DNA from 2 places in the Streptomyces poriticola genome. Region 1 is predicted to be linked to the other one. Evidence: riboswitches for the same ligand, from Rfam matches in the RefSeq annotation. Region 1 holds a riboswitch; the other holds the start of a gene.
What was found. A riboswitch is a leader RNA that binds a small molecule or an ion and turns the genes downstream of it on or off. The one in region 1 is predicted to bind thiamine pyrophosphate.
Positions count from the first base shown of each region.

Region 2: another riboswitch for thiamine pyrophosphate. It lies ahead of thiO (glycine oxidase ThiO); the one in region 1 lies ahead of V5O46_RS15285 (thiamine ABC transporter substrate-binding protein).

Region 1 is NZ_JBAGKH010000009.1:6,384-14,173, forward strand. It holds gene V5O46_RS15265 (VOC family protein) at 1-203, shown strand, start outside; gene V5O46_RS15270 (LAETG motif-containing sortase-dependent surface protein) at 426-1,142, shown strand; gene V5O46_RS15275 (ABC transporter ATP-binding protein) at 1,268-2,323, opposite strand; gene V5O46_RS15280 (ABC transporter permease) at 2,326-3,996, opposite strand; gene V5O46_RS15285 (thiamine ABC transporter substrate-binding protein) at 3,972-5,015, opposite strand; TPP riboswitch at 5,141-5,246, opposite strand; gene rlmN (23S rRNA (adenine(2503)-C(2))-methyltransferase RlmN) at 5,288-6,394, opposite strand; gene V5O46_RS15295 (phosphatidate cytidylyltransferase) at 6,502-7,710, opposite strand; gene frr (ribosome recycling factor) at 7,710-7,790, opposite strand, start outside.
Region 2 is NZ_JBAGKH010000001.1:205,781-213,570, reverse strand. It holds gene V5O46_RS00910 (sulfite oxidase-like oxidoreductase) at 84-731, shown strand; gene V5O46_RS00905 (deoxyribonuclease IV) at 769-1,647, opposite strand; gene pknB (Stk1 family PASTA domain-containing Ser/Thr kinase) at 1,682-3,619, opposite strand; gene V5O46_RS00895 (thiazole synthase) at 3,735-4,529, opposite strand; gene thiS (sulfur carrier protein ThiS) at 4,533-4,760, opposite strand; gene thiO (glycine oxidase ThiO) at 4,757-5,935, opposite strand; TPP riboswitch at 5,933-6,044, opposite strand; gene V5O46_RS00880 (hypothetical protein) at 6,097-6,459, shown strand; gene V5O46_RS00875 (NAD(P)/FAD-dependent oxidoreductase) at 6,492-7,742, shown strand.

The sequences.
Region 1 (7,790 bases):
CGAAGACCAGCGAGGTGCTGATCGCGCTCAGTGCGGAGAGCCGGGAGAAGGTCGACGAGCTGCTCCAGAAGGCTGTGGCCGCCGGCGGCACCGCGTCCGACAAGATCCAGGACATGGGTTTCATGTACGGCCGTTCCTTCGACGACCTCGACGGCCACACCTGGGAGGTCGTCTGGATGGACCCGGCCGCGGTGGAGGGCTGACGGGCAGGCGGATGCCCGGAGCCGGAGGAGCAGGTCCCGCCGCTCGGACGGCGCCGAAACGTGCCGTCGGTTAATAAGACGGCAAAGCCCAGCCTCTTGACCGGCATATGCGTTGACACTTCTTATGCAACGCTTATAAACCAGTGGGACTCCTGGGCGTGCTGATGCCGTGTCAGCACCCTGTCCACACCCCCCGCATCCGGGCATCCGCAAAGGACCAACGTGGCCGTCCCGTCCATACTCAACCGCACCGCGTCCCGCCGTGGCGTCCGCGCCCTCGGCGTCGCGTCCGCCTCGCTCGCCCTGGCGGTCGCCGCCTCCGGCACCGCGTCCGCCTGCAACATCAGCGAGTTCTCCGCCGCCGCCGTGTGCGACGGCGACAAGGGCGTCATCACCGTCACCGACAAGGACCCCGCCGGGATCCCCGCCACCATCACCGTCTACCTGCAGAACAACGGCGCCGACGCCAAGAAGGTCGGCGAGGAGGTGGTCAAGGGCTCCCGCGAGGGCACCACCGTCACCTTCACCGAGGACTGGAAGCCGAACACCGAGTACCGCATCCACGTCAAGGCCGAGCCCTACGTCGACGAGGACATCAAGCCGAACCTCGTCACCCCGGCGACCGCCTGCGCCGAGGAGGAGGAGTCGCCGAGTCCGACACCGACCCCGACGCCGTCGGAGAGCTCCGCGCCCCCGGCCGAGGACACCGAGTCCCCGGTCCCGTCCCCGTCGACCCCGGCGGCTTCGGAGAGCGGGAGCACCGCTCCCGCGGACACCTCCAGCAACGCCCCGTCACCGGCCGGCGAGTCCAACCTCGCCGAGACGGGGGCTGACTCCAACACCGGTCTGATCGCCGGCATCGCGGCCGCGCTGGTAGTGGCCGGCGGTGGCGCCGTCTTCTTCGGCATGCGCCGCCGCGGGGCGAGCAGCGACCGCTGACACCCGCGCCCCGGCAGCACAGTGGCCCGTCCCCGACTCGGGGGCGGGCCACCGCCGTTGCCGGCCCGGCCTGCAGGGCGAGGCGGTCGCCCCGCAGGCCACTCGACCGGGTACGGACGGGGTGCTCAGCCGAGTACGACGGTCTCCGCCGCGTCGAACTCCACACCGACGTGTTCCCCGACCTCCGGCGCAGCCCGCAGCGGGCAGGCCGCCTCCAGCCGGGGCCCGTTCTCGGGCTGGAGGTGCACGGCGACATGAGTGCCCTTGAAGGTGCGGGCGGTGACCGTGCAGCGCAGACCCGCGTCGGCAGCGACCAGCAGGACCCCGGCGGGGCGCACGAGCACCGTGCGGTCGCCCTGCGGGGCGTCCTCGGGGACCGGCAGCTTGCCCCACGGGGTGTCCGCGGCCGGCCCGGCGACGGTCGCCGCGACCACGTTGTCGAAGCCGAGGAACCGGGCCACGAAGGCGTCGGCCGGACGCTGCCACACCTCGAGCGGTGTGCCGGCCTGGGCGATCCGCCCGTCCCGCATCACCACCACCCGGTCGGCGAGCGCGAACGCCTCGCCCTGGTCGTGGGTGACGGCGAGCACCGTGGTGCCCAGCCGGCCGAACAACTCCCGCAGTTCGACGACGAGCCGCTCCCGGAGCGAGCGGTCGAGCTGGCCGAGCGGTTCGTCCAGCATCAGCAGCCGGGGCCGGGGCGCGAGGGCGCGGGCCAGCGCCACCCGCTGCTGCTCGCCGCCGGAGAGCGCGCCGACCGCCCGGTCCGCGGCGTCCGGCAGCCCGACCAGCTCCAGCAACTCCGTCACGCGCCGCCGCTGTTCGGCCCGGGAGGCGCCGTGCATCCGGGGGCCGAAGGCGACGTTCCCGGCCACGTCCCGCTGCGGGAACAGCTGGTGGTCCTGGAACATCAGCCCGACCTCGCGCCGGTGCGCCGGTACGCCCGTCTGGTCCCGTCCGTCGAGCAGCACCCGCCCGGCGTCCAGATGCTGCAGTCCGGCCACCGCCCGCAGCAGCGTGGACTTGCCGCTGCCGCTCGGCCCCAGCACGCACACCACCTCGTGCTCGGCGACGTCGAGAGCGACGGCGTCCAGCACCGCGCGCCCACCGAAGCGCACGGTGGCGTCCTCGAGGCCGAGCAGGCTAGGCGGGCTCGGCAGGCTCGGCAGGCTCGACGGCATGGCTAGAACTCCCCGGTCCGGTCGGTCCGCAGCCGCTCCAGCACCAGCAGCGACACGGCACACACGATCATGAGAATGGTGGACAGGGCCATCGCCTGGCCGTAGTTCATGTCCCCCGGCCGGCCCAGCAGCCGCGCCACCGCCACCGGCAGGGTGGGGTTGTCCGGCCGCGCGATGAACACGGTCGCCCCGAACTCCCCCAGCGACACCGCGAAGGCGAACCCGGCCGCGATCAGCAGTGCCCGCCGCACCAGCGGCAGATCGACCTCCCGCCACACCCGCCAGGGCGACGCCCCGAGCACCGCCGCCGCCTCCCGCAGCCGCGCGTCCACCGCGCGGAGCACCGGCAGCATGGTCCGTACCACGAACGGCACGCCGACCAGTGCCTGCGCCAGCGGCACGAGAATCCAGGAGGACCTCAGGTCCAGCGGCGGCTCGTCGAGCGCGATCAGGAACCCGAAGCCGACGGTCACCGCGGACACCCCGAGCGGCAGCATCAGCAGCGCGTCGAAGCCGCGCACGAAGCGGCCCGCGTCCCGGCGGGTCAGCGCTGCGGCGGCGAGACCGCCGATCAGCACGGCGATGGCGGTGGCGGCGACGGCGTACTGCAGTGAGTTGCCGACGGCCTCGATCGGCGGTACGAGGAAGGCACCCCCGTCCTTACGGGTCAGCGCCCGGTAGTAGCCGAGCCCCGCGGCGCCCAGCGAACGCTCGACCAGCACCCCGAGCGGCAGCAGGATCAGCACGGCGACGGTGGCCAGGACCCCGGTGAGCAGCGCCCACTGCCCGGCACCGCGCGGCCGGCGGGCGGTGACGGCCGCGTCCACCAGCCGCAGGGCGCTCTCCCGGCGGCGTACGGTCCAGGCGTGCACGGCGAGAACTGCGCCGACCGCGGCGAACTGGACCAGGGTCAGCACGGCGGCCGTGGACAGGTCGAAGACCTGCGAGGTCTGCCGGTAGATCTCCACTTCCAGGGTGGCGAAGGTGGGCCCGCCGAGGATCTGGACGACGCCGAAGGAGGTGAAGGTGAACAGGAACACCATCAGCGCGGCGGCGGCCACGGCGGGGCCGAGCGCGGGCAGGGTGACCGTGCGCCAGGCGTGCAGGCGCGAGGCGCCCAGCATCCGCGCGGCCTCCTCCTGCCGCGGGTCGAGCTGCGACCACAGTCCGCCGACGGTGCGCACCACGACGGCGTAGTTGAAGAAGACGTGCGCGAGCAGGATCGCCCAGACCGTGGTGTCCAGCCGTACGCCCCACAGGCCGTCGAGCAGTCCGCCGCGCCCGACCAGCGCCAGGAACGCGGTGCCGACCACGACCGTGGGCAGCACGAACGGCACGGTGACCACGGCCCGCAGCACCTGCTTGCCGGGGAAGTCCAGCCGGGCGAAGACATACGCGCCGGGCAGTGCGATCAGCAGCGTGAGCGCGGTGGAGGCCAGCGCCTGCCAGGTGGTGAACCACAGCACCTCCCGGATGCCGGGCTCCGCCGCGACCTCGACGATCCGGCCGAGCTGCCAGGCGCCGTCCACGCGCAGGCCGCGCGCGACGATCGCGGCGACCGGGTAGGCGAAGAACACCGCGAAGAACGCGACGGGCCCGGCCATCAGGGCGAGCCGCGCCGCGTTCCCCGTGCGGCGTCCGCGCGTGGCTACTTCAGTACGAGCGACGTCCACGACTTGACCCACTCGTCGCGGTGCTCGGCGATCTCTGCCGGGTCCATGGTCTGCGGATCCTCGGCCTGCGGCCCGTGGTCCTCGAAGGCCTGGGGGATCTGCGCTCCCTCGACCACCGGGTAGACGAACATGTTGAGCGGCATGTCCTCCTGGAACCGCTTGCTGATCAGGAAGTCGATGAGCGCCTTGCCGCCCTCGGGATTGGCGGCGTTGCTCAGCAGGCCGGCGTACTCCACCTGCCGGAAGCAGGTGCCGGTGGCGACGCCGGTGGGCGCGGTGTCCGGCTGCGGATCGGCGTAGATCACCTCTGCGGGCGGGGAGGAGGCGTAGGAGACGACGAGCGGGCGGTCGCCGCCGGCCTGCTTGCCGCCGGCCGAGCCGGAGAACTCCTCGTTGTAGGCCTGCTCCCAGCCGTCGACGACCTTCACGCCGTTGGCCCTCAGCTTCTTCCAGTAGTCCGGCCAGCCCTCGTCGCCGTACTGGGCGGCGGTGCCGAGCAGGAAACCGAGGCCGGGCGAGGAGGTTGACGCGTTCTCGGTGACGAGGAGGTTCTTGTACTCCGGCTTGATCAGATCGTCCAGGGAGTCCGGCGGGGTCAGCTTGCGCTCGCTGAAGTACGCCTTGTCGTAGTTGACGCAGATGTCGCCGGTGTCGACGGGGGTGACGCGGTTCCGGTCCTGGTCGGCGCGGTACTCCCGGAGGATCAGGTCGGAGCCCTTCGCCTCGTACGGCTGGAACAGTCCGTTGTCCAGTGCCCGGGAGAGCAGGGTGTTGTCGACGCCGAAGAAGACGTCGCCCTGCGGGTTGTCCTTGGTCAGGATCGCCTTGTTGACGGCCTGCCCGGCGTCGCCGTCCTCCAGGACCTCGACCTGGTAGCCGGAGCTCTTCTCGAACTCGGCTATGACGTCCTCGGACGCGGCCCACGAGTCATGGCTGACGAGGGTGACCGTCCGGGTGTCGCCGGACGCCTTCCCGCCGTCCCCGTCGGACGACCCGCAGGCGGCGAGCCCGCCGGCCATGCCGAGGGCGGCGACGGCCGCCGCGAGACGCTTGCTGGTGTTGCTCACTGATTCCTCCTGGGAGACCAGGAGAAGACGCGGCCCCGCCCGGTGCTCCGTCAGGAGCCCCGGACAGGGCGCAACAGCTCGAGTGATGACCGATCTCCCTACCCAGAATGACCTGGGCCAGGTTCGGAGGGTCTGCGGCCGGTGCCGCACTCTCAGCGCTGTGGCGCTCCCCTGTCGGAAAGTGACGATGTCAGGTGTATGAAGTTGTTCTCACGCCGGTCAGATTACCTCTCGCTCGCGGCGAGCTGACCACACGCCCCGTCGATCTCCTGCCCTCGGGTGTCCCGGATCGTCACCGGCACCCCGTGGGCGGCGATGGCCTCGAGGAACGCCCTCTCGTCCTCGGGGCGGGAGGCGGTCCACTTGGAACCGGGGGTGGGGTTGAGCGGAATCAGGTTGACATGGACCGGCTTGCCCTTCAGCAGCCGGCCGAGCCGGTCGCCCCGCCAGGCGTGGTCGTTGATGTCCCGGATCAGCGCGTACTCGATGGACAGCCGGCGCCCGGACCTGGCGCTGTACTCGAACCCGGCGTCCAGCACCTCGCGCACCTTCCACCGGGTGTTCACCGGGACGAGGGTGTCGCGCAGCTCGTCGTCGGGCGCGTGCAGCGAGATCGCGAGGCGGCACTTGAAGCCCTCGTCGGCGAACCGGTGGATGGCCGGGACCAGGCCGACGGTGGAGACGGTGATGCCGCGCTGGGACAGACCGAGGCCGTCGGGCTCGGCATCGGTGAGGCGGCGGATGGCGCCGACGACGCGGTTGTAGTTGGCGAGCGGCTCGCCCATGCCCATGAACACGATGTTGGACAGCCGTGCCGGGCCGCCGGGGACCTCGCCGTCGCGCAGCGCCCGCATGCCGTCGACGATCTGGTGCACGATCTCTGCGGTGGACAGGTTCCGGTCCAGACCCGCCTGGCCGGTGGCACAGAACGGGCAGTTCATGCCGCAGCCCGCCTGGGAGCTGATGCACATGGTGACCCGGTCCGGATAGCGCATGAGCACGGACTCCACCAGGGTCCCGTCGACCATCCGCCACAGGGTCTTGCGGGTGGTGCCCTGGTCGGTCGACAGATGGCGCACGACCGTCATCAGCTCGGGAAGCAGCGCCTCCTGGAGCCGGAGGCGGGACGTGGCCGGAATGTCGGTCCACTGCTGCGGGTCGTGCGCGTACCGCGCGAAGTAGTGCTGCGAGAGCTGCTTGGCGCGGAACGGCTTCTCACCGACGGCGGCGACCGCCTCCTTGCGCTCGGCGGGCGACAGGTCGGCGAGGTGCCGCGGCGGCTTCTTGGCTCCGCGCGGGGCGACGAAAGTGAGTTCTCCGGGCTTAGGCATGGCCCTACCAGTGTCGCAGACCCGCACGGCAGGACCCGCCACCCTGTGGACAACGTCACCCGGGCAGGGAAAGCACAGGTCAGACCGGCCCGGCGAAGATCGTTCACCTATCCGGACCCGACGAAGACCACCAGCAGCAGCCACGCCACCGGCGCCGTCGGCAGCAGGGAGTCCAGCCGGTCCATGATGCCGCCGTGGCCCGGAAGCAGGGAACCCATGTCCTTGATGCCCAGGTCCCGCTTGATCATCGACTCGCCGAGGTCGCCCAGGGTGGCGCTGGCGGCGACCGCGAGGCCGAGCAGCAGGCCCTGCCACCACTGGCCGCCGTCGATCAGGAACTGCATGCACAGCGCGCCCGCGGCCATCGCGAAGGCGACCGCGCCGAGCAGGCCCTCGCGGGTCTTGCCGGGGCTGATCCGCGGGGCGAGCTTGGTCCGGCCGAAGCGCCAGCCGACGGCGTAGGCGCCGGTGTCGCTCACCACGGTCAGCAGCAGGAACGTCAGCACCCGCCACGGACCGTCGTCCGCGGCCAGCATCATCGCGACGAACGTGGCGAGGAACGGCACGTAGAACGCGGCGAAGACGCCCGCCGTGACGTCGCGCAGATAGTTCTCCGGCGGTTCGGTCATCCGCCAGACCAGCACCGCCAGCGCCGTCAGCGCCATCGCGACCCATGCGCCGTCGGCGCCCCGCACATACCCGGCGACCACCATCGCGGCGCCGCCGAGCGCGAGCGGAACCAGCGGCGCCCTGATGTCCCTGCGTTCCTTCAGCCGCTTGGTCAGCTCCCACAGGCCCACCACGACCGCGACCGCGACCACGCCGACGAACACGGCCTTCACGACGAACAGCGACGCGACGATCACCGCGCCGAGTCCCACCCCGACCCCTATCGCCGCGCCCAGGTCGCGCCCCGCGCTCTTCTTCTGCGGCGCCGGCTGCGACGGGGTCGCCGGCTGCGAGGCGTCGGGCATGGGCTCCGGATTCTGCGGCGCCACCGGGTGGGGCTGCGCCGGCGAGGTCTGGTCGCGGAACGTTCCGTCCGGGACCGTCCCGGCCGTGAACGTCCCCTCGGGGAACGTCTCGTCCCGGAACAGAGGGCCGCTCAGCCGAGCGGCCCTCGGGTCGTCCCGGTGGTCATCCTGGGCTCCGCCGTGTTCGGGCACGATGGGCATGGGGCGAGTGTGCTGCGCGTTGTGCGCATCGTACGCGGGACCCGCCGTGGCGGCTCCCTGGACATACCCCTGGCCAGGTACCTGCTCGGTGGTGCCCCAGTACCCGGCTTGCGGCGGCGCGCCCCAGGAAGAGTCGTTCATCAGACCTCGAGCAGTTCCGCTTCCTTGTGCTTGAGGAGCTCGTCCACCTGGGCGACGTACTTCGCGGTGGTGTCGTCGAG
Region 2 (7,790 bases), on a different contig from region 1:
TGCTTAGTCGGAGTTGCCACTGAATGTCCGAGCCTGTGCGGGCGCGTTCGGGAGCATCGCCCCTGGTCTGTCAGGATGGGGGCATGGGTCAGCCGGTGGGACGCGGAGCGGGAGAAGGCGGTGCAGGAGGAGCGGTACAGCCCGAGCTCCCGCCGGGGCAGCGGCTGCAGCGCGGCTGGCCGGTGACGCACTACGGGCCGGTGCCCAAGTTCCGGCCGGAGCGCTGGGAGTTCCGGGTCTTCGGCGCCACCGCCGACGGCGAGAAGCACAGCTGGACCCACGAGGAGTTCACGGCCCTGCCGTACGCCACCGTCGTGGCCGACCTGCACTGCGTCACCAAGTTCAGCATGCTCGGTTCCGAGTGGGGCGGGATCCCCGCCACCACCGTCCTCGACCTCGCCCCGCCCGAGCCCGCCGTCACCCATGTGATGGTGTGGGCCGAGTACGGGTTCAGCTCCAACCTCCGGCTGTCCGACTTCGCCGCCGCGCGCACCCTGTTCGCCACCCACAAGGACGGCGAGCTGCTCACCGCCGAGCACGGCTTCCCGCTCCGGCTGATCGTGCCGCACCTGTACGCGTGGAAGGGCCCCAAGTGGGTCCGCGGCGTCGAGTACATGACGGCCGACCGCCGCGGCTTCTGGGAGGAGCGCGGCTACCACAACATCGGCGACCCCTGGCGGGAGCAGCGCTACTCGTACCAGGAGGAGCCCGGGGACGGCCCCGAGCTCTGAGCCGCGCTGCCGCCCGCCGGTTCGTCGGCCGGCGTCGTCAGCCCTCGCGGAGCTTCTTCAGCCGCTCCACGTCCCCCGCGTGCCCCTCCTTGCCGCCCGGCGTCTCGATGACCAGCGGTACGCCCGCGGTCGCCGGGTGCGTCATCAGCTCCCGGAACGGGTCCTCGCCGATGTGGCCGGCACCGATGTTCGCGTGCCGGTCCTTGTGCGCCCCGGCCACGTCCTCGGAGTCGTTGGCGTGGATCAGCTTCAGGCGGCCGGGGCCGACGGTGTCCACCAGCAGGTCCAGCGTCTGATGCATGCCGACGGGGCCGGTCAGGTCGTGCCCGGCGGCGAAGACATGGCAGGTGTCCAGGCAGACGCCGAGCATCGGATGGGCGTCCAGCGCCTCGAAGTACGGCCCGAAGTCCCAGGTGCGCGAGCAGAGGGAGGAGCCCTGCCCGGCGGTGGACTCCAGCAGCAGATACGGGTCGTCGTCGTGAGTCAGCTCGTCCAGCAGCGGCAGCATGTGCTCCCGGACCTGCCGCAGCGCCACCGCACGCTCCCGGCCGCCGGTGGCGCTGCCGGTGTGCACCACCACACCGAGCGCACCGATCGCCCGGGCCCGCCGCAGCGAGTGCCGCAGCGACTCCACCGAGCGCTCCACGGTCGCCTCGGTGTGCGAGCCGAAGTTGATCAGGTACGGGGCGTGGACGTACGCCGGGAGGGACTCGGCGGCGCAGGCCGCGCGGAACGCCTCGTCCTGCCTCGGACTGCCCGCCGGAGTGGCCCAGCCGCGCGGGTTGGCGACGAAGACCTGCACGGCCTCCGCCTTCAGCTCACGGGCGTAGGACAGCCCCACGGAATGCAGGCCGCCGGCGACGGGGACATGGGCGCCGACGGGGTTGCGGACGGGGCCGGGCTGCTCGGTCTTCACCCGTTCAGGGTGTCATGCGAACGGCCCCGTCCGGTCAGCGGATCGTGAGGGTGATCGTCGAGCCCTCGGGCGCGGTGTCGCCGCCCGGCACGGACTGCTTCCTGACGGTGTCGCCGAACAGCCCGAGCAGCCCGCGGTCCTCCTCGACCCGGAACCCGGCGTCCTCCAGCTTCCGCCGGGCGTCGTCGACGCTGTCGCCGACCACGTCCGGGACCTCGATCAGCTGCGGGCCCTTGGACACCGTCAGCGTCACGGTGTCGCCCTCGGCGGCCCGGCCGCCGCTGTCCGGGGTCTGCCGGGCCACCCGGCCCGCGTCGTGCTCGGAGTTGACCCGCTCGGGAGCGACCTCCACCTTCAGGCCGGCCTCGGTCAGCTCGGCCCTGGCGTCGTCGAGGTCGTCGCCGGTGACATCGGGCACGTCGATCGGCCGGCCCTTGCTGACGGTGAGCGCGATCGCCGTGCCCCCGCGCACCTCGGTACCCGCCCTCGGGTCGGTGGAGATCACGAAGCCCTTGGGGACGTCCTCGCTGAACGCCCGGGTGACCATGCCCGGCTCCAGCCCGTCCTCCTTCAGGACGGATCTGGCCCGGTCCAGCTTGTAGCCCCCCAGGTCGGCCAGCTTCACCGTCTCCGGGCCCGCGGAGACGGTGAGCGACACCGAGCCGCTGCTGCGGATCCGGGTGCCCACGGCCGGGTCGGTGCGCATCACGTCGCCGCGCTGCACCGTGTCGCTGTGGGCCTGCTCCACGCCGCCGACCTTCAGCCCCGCGCCGGCCAGCCGGTCCCGGGCCTCGGCCTCGGTCTTCCCCAGCAGCGGCGGGACCTTGGTGAACTGGCCCGAGTTGATGTACCAGACGCCCGCGCCGACGCCGAACACCAGCAGCACGGCGACCACGACCGCCATCGGGCCGCGCCGGATGCCCCTCCGGCGGGGCGGCAGCGGCGGCGGGGTCCGGAAGCGGCTGGTGCGGCTGATCCCGTCGTCGCCGTGCCCGCCGCCCGGCTCTTCGTCGTCGACCGGCAGCGGCCGGGGCAGGCCCAGCGCGCGCGGGATCACGCTGGTGCGGTCCCGGGCGTTGTCGTGCTCCTCCGTCAGCGCCTGCGGCGGCACCGCGTCCAGCTGCTCCGCGGTGAGCCGCGCGCGGGCCTCACGGACCCGCGCGAGCATGGCCACCGCGTCGTGCGGGCGGATCCCGGCGGTGCGGGCGGTCGCCGAGGCGACCAGCTCGTCCAGCTCGTACGCCGTCCCCGGCACGGCGGCCGACGGCGGCGGCACGTCCTCGTGCAGATGCCGGTAGAGCACCTGGGCGGGGGAGTCGCCGCCGTGCGGCTTGCCGCCGGTCAGCATCTCGTACAGGACCACGCCGCATGCGTAGACGTCGACGCGCGGGTCCGCGGTGCCGTGCTCGATCTGCTCGGGGGCCAGGTACGAGACGGTGCCCAGAACGGCACCTGTGGTGCTGGTGACCGTGTCCACGGCGCGGACCAGACCGAAGTCGGCGACCTTGACCCGGCCGTCGTCCCCGATGAGGACGTTCTCCGGCTTCATGTCCCGGTGCACGAACCCCGCGCGGTGCGCGGCGCCCAGGGCTGCCAGCACCGGCTCCAGGATGTCCAGCGCGGCCCTGGGCTGCAGCGCGCCGCGCTCGCGCAGCACGTCGCGCAGGGTGCAGCCGGAGACGTACTCCATCGCCAGATAGACGTACGCCCCGTCGGTGCCCTGGTCGAAGACCTGGACGACATTGGGGTGGGCGAGCCGGGCCACCGACTTCGCCTCACGGATGAACCGCTCGACGAAGGAGGCGTCGGCCGCGAGCGCCGGATGCATCACCTTGAGCGCGAGCACCCGGTCCAGACGGGTGTCCACGGCCCGGTAGACCGTGGCCATCCCGCCGACCGCGATCCGCGCGTCGATGCGGTACCGGCCGTCGAGCACCTGCCCGACCAGAGGGTCCTGAAGGGTCGTGTCCACGCAGGTGAGTGTACGAGCCGACACCGACACCCCGCCGCCTCGCCGACGATCGGTGCCGGTACTGCAGCGGACCTGTGACGCACTCCACGCAGGAGCCCCGCGGGAGGGGCGCCGGTCAGAACGCGGGGCGCTCGGGATCCAGCGCCGCGAGCCCCTCCTCCGGCGAGGAGGCCGCCGCGAAATGCCGCCGCGGGATCCGGCCCGCCAGCCGGGCCAGCCGCCCCGCCTCCACCGCGTGCCGCATCGCCTCGGCCATCAGCACCGGCTCCTGGGCCCGGGTGACCGCGGAGGCGAGCATCACGCCCGCGCAGCCCAGCTCCATCGCCAGCGCCGCGTCCGACGCCGTCCCGGCGCCCGCGTCCAGGATCACCGGCACGCGCGCGTGCTCCACGATCAGCTGGAAGTTGTGCGGGTTGCGGATCCCGAGCCCGGACCCGATCGGCGAGCCCAGCGGCATGACCGCGGCACACCCGGCATCCTCCAGCTTCCGCGCCAGAACCGGGTCGTCGTTGGTGTACGGCAGCACCGTGAACCCGTCGTCGACCAGCGTCTCCGCGGCCTCCAGCAACTCGATCGGATCCGGCAGCAGTGTCCGCTCGTCGGCGATGACCTCCAGTTTGACCAGGTCGGTGCCGAGGGCCTCGCGCGCGAGGCGGGCGGTGAGCACGGCCTCCCCGGCGGTGTAGCAGCCCGCCGTGTTCGGCAGCACCCGGATGCCCAGCCGCTCCAGCACCGACAGCACCGAACCGTGCACGGTGGGGTCCACGCGCCGCATGGCGACCGTGGTCAGCTCGGTCCCGGACGCCACCAGCGACCGCTCCAGCACGTCGAGGCTGGGTGCCCCGCCCGTGCCCATGATCAGACGGGACGTGAACGACGTACCGCCGAGGACGAAGGGATCGTCGGCCATGGGTCAGCCTCCTTGGACGGCGGTGAGGACTTCGACGCGGTCGCCCTGGGCCAGCAGGGTCGACGGCCACTGTGCGCGCGGAACGACGGTTTCGTTGAGGGCGGCGGCGACACCGGACGGCGCCTCGGTGAGCGTGCCCACCAGCGTGTCCAGCGCGGTGCCGGGAGCCACCTGGCGCGGCTCCCCGTTGACCGAGACGGTGACCGGGGGCTTCGTGACCGGGGTGTTCATGCGGACGGCTCCGTGAGGGCGGGGACGGCGGCGAAGCGCCGCGGGGTGAAGGGGCGGACCTCCTGAGGGAGGTCGCCCGTGGTCAGCACGTGCGCCATGGCGTCACCGGTGAGGGGCGTGAGCAGCACGCCGTTGCGGTAGTGCCCGGTGGCCAGCAGCAGGCCGTCCAGGGTGCTCGGGCCGAGCATCGGCGCGTTGTCCGGGGAGCCGGGCCGCAGCCCCGCGCCGGTCTCCGCCAGGGCCAGTTCCGTGACGCCCGGAACCAGTTCGTGGGCGTCGCGCAGCAGCTCGTACACACCGCCCGCGGTGACGGTCGTGTCCCAGCCCGTCTCCTCGCTGGTCGCGCCGATCACCAGCTCGCCGTTCTCCCGGGGGACCAGGTAGACGTGGTTGCCGCGGACCACCGCGCGCACGTTCCGGTGCAGCAGCGGAGGCCGGTCCCCCGGCATGGTCAGCCGGACCACCTGCCCCTTCACCGGCCGCACCGGCGGCAGGACGTCGTCCGGGATCCCCGCCAGCCGCCCGCAGAGGCTGCCCGCGGCCAGGACGGTCTGCCCGGCCGCGAGCCGGGTGCCGTCGGCCGTGACGACCCCGGTGGCCCGGTCCCCGGCGAGCGTGATCCGCTCCGCCCGCTGTCGGCGGAGGACCACCCCCGCCCGCTCACAGGCGGTCACCAGCGCACGCGCGAGGCGCCGCGGGTCGACCTGGTGATCGCCGTCCACCCGGAGCCCGCCCCGCACGCCCGGTGCGAGCATCGGCTCGAGGCGCCGGCAGTCGCGCCCCGAGAGCCACTCCGACCGCAGTCCGCACTGCTCCTGGAAGGCGTGCAGTTCTCGCAGGTGGGCCCGGTCGTCGGCGTCGAGGGCGACGGCCAGGGTGCCGCACCGGCGGTAACCGAGATCCTCGCCGGTGGCGTCGGTCAGCTCGGTCGTGAACTCCGGATAGCGGCGGGCCGACGCGAGGTTCAGGGCGAGCAGGGTCTGCTCGCCGTAGTGCAGTTCGGTGACGGCGGCCAGCATCCCCGCCGCCACCCGGGCGGCCCCGCCGCCCGGCTCGGGGTCGACCACGGTGGTGGCCAGTCCGCGCTGCGCGGCCCGCCAGGCCGTGACCAGACCGATGATCCCGCCCCCGATCACGAGGACGTCTGACGTACCCGAGGTACCTGTGGACGACATGGGCGTCCAGCCCCTCCCTTCGCCGGCATGACCCGGATCAGGTTCGTACGGTCGGAGGCCGCCAGCCTCCCTCTCAGCCCGGTGCGTCCGGGCTCCCGCGAGTGCTCTACGGTGGCCACCCTAGCTCTTGGTTCCGCGCGTCTGTAAGGGAGCATCCCGCCGTGGCCCGTTCGCTCGACGGACTCGTCCTCGCCCCCGTGGCCGACCAGGCCGCCGGTCAGGTGGGCACCCGCACCCGGTTCGCGTACCACGAGCAGGACGGCGCGGTCTGGGCCGAGTACGCCGGTGGCGACGTCGTGCGCGGCCACCTGGTGGGCACCCGGGACGGCGACCGGCTCGACTTCCGCTACGTACAGCTCGGGACCGACGGCACCACGGCGTCCGGGCACTGCGTGTCGACGGTCCGCGACCTGCCGGACGGGCGGGTGCGCCTGGAGGAGACCTGGGAGTGGGAGTCGCGGCCGGGCAGCGGGACGAGCGTGGTCGAGAGCCTGGTGGAGCAGGTCACGGCGCACGGCCACTGACTGACGCGATGTCAGGTGTCTAAGGTGATCAGGTGAGCGAGCAGACGCAGCAAGGGACGCCCGGACGCGGTGGACCTCCGGACCGCGTGGTCGTGGCCGGCGCGGGCATGGCCGGTGTACAGACCGCGGTGACCCTCCGCGAGCAGGGCTTCACCGGCGCCCTGACACTGATCGGCGCGGAGCCGCACCAGCCCTACGACCGGCCCCCGCTGTCCAAGGCCGTCCTGCTGGGCACCGCCGAGGGGTCCGCCTTCGACGTCGACTTCGAGGGGCTCGGCATCGAGCTCCGGCTGGGCTGCGAGGCGCTCGGCGTCCGGCCCGGCGAGCACACCCTGGACACCTCCGCGGGGCCCGTCCCGTACGACGTCCTGGTCCTCGCCACCGGCGCCGAACCGGTCTCGCTGCCCGGCGCCGAGGGCGTTCCCGGCGTCCATCTGCTGCGCACCCTGGACGACGCCGAGCGGCTGCGCCCGGTGCTCGCCCGGCAGCACGACATCGTGGTGGTCGGCGCCGGCTGGATCGGCGCCGAGTTCGCCACCGCCGCGCGCGAGGCGGGCTGCGCGGTGACCGTCGTGGAGGCCGCCGACCGGCCGCTCACGGGCGCGTTGCCCGCCGAGGTGGCCGCGCCGATGGCCGCCTGGTACGCCGACGCCGGAGCCGTACTGCGTACCCACGCGCGTGTGGAGCGCGTCGAGCCCGGCGCCGTGGTGCTCGAGGACGGCACGCGTGTGCCGGCCGGCGCGGTCGTCGTCGGCATCGGCGCCCGGCCCGCCACCGCCTGGCTCGCCGGATCCGGGATCGCGCTGGGCGAGCACGGCGAGGTGCTCGCCGACGACCGGCTGCGCACCTCCGCCCCGGACGTGTACGCGGTCGGCGACTGCGCCTCCTTCCCCTCCGGCCGCTACGGCGAGCGGCTGCTGGTGCATCACTGGGACAACGCCCTCCAGGGGCCGCGCACCGTGGCCGCGGGCATTCTCGGGGCGGCCGCCGGTGAGTCCGGGCCGGTGTACGACCCGGTGCCGTACTTCTGGTCCGAGCAGTTCGGCCGTTTCGTGCAGTACGCCGGTCACCACACGTCCGCCGACACCACCCTGTGGCGCGGCGATCCGTCCGGCCCCGCATGGACGGTGTGCTGGCTGCGCGAGGACCGGCTGATCGCCCTGCTGGCCGTGGGCCGTCCCCGGGACCTGACCCAGGGCAGGCGGCTGATCGAGTCCGGCGCCCTGATGGACCCGCGGCTGCTCGCCGACCCGGCGAGGCCGCTGAAGGCGGCCACGGCGTGATCCGGCCGCCCCGGGCCGGAGGGGTCCGGGCCGGACGGGTCCCGGACG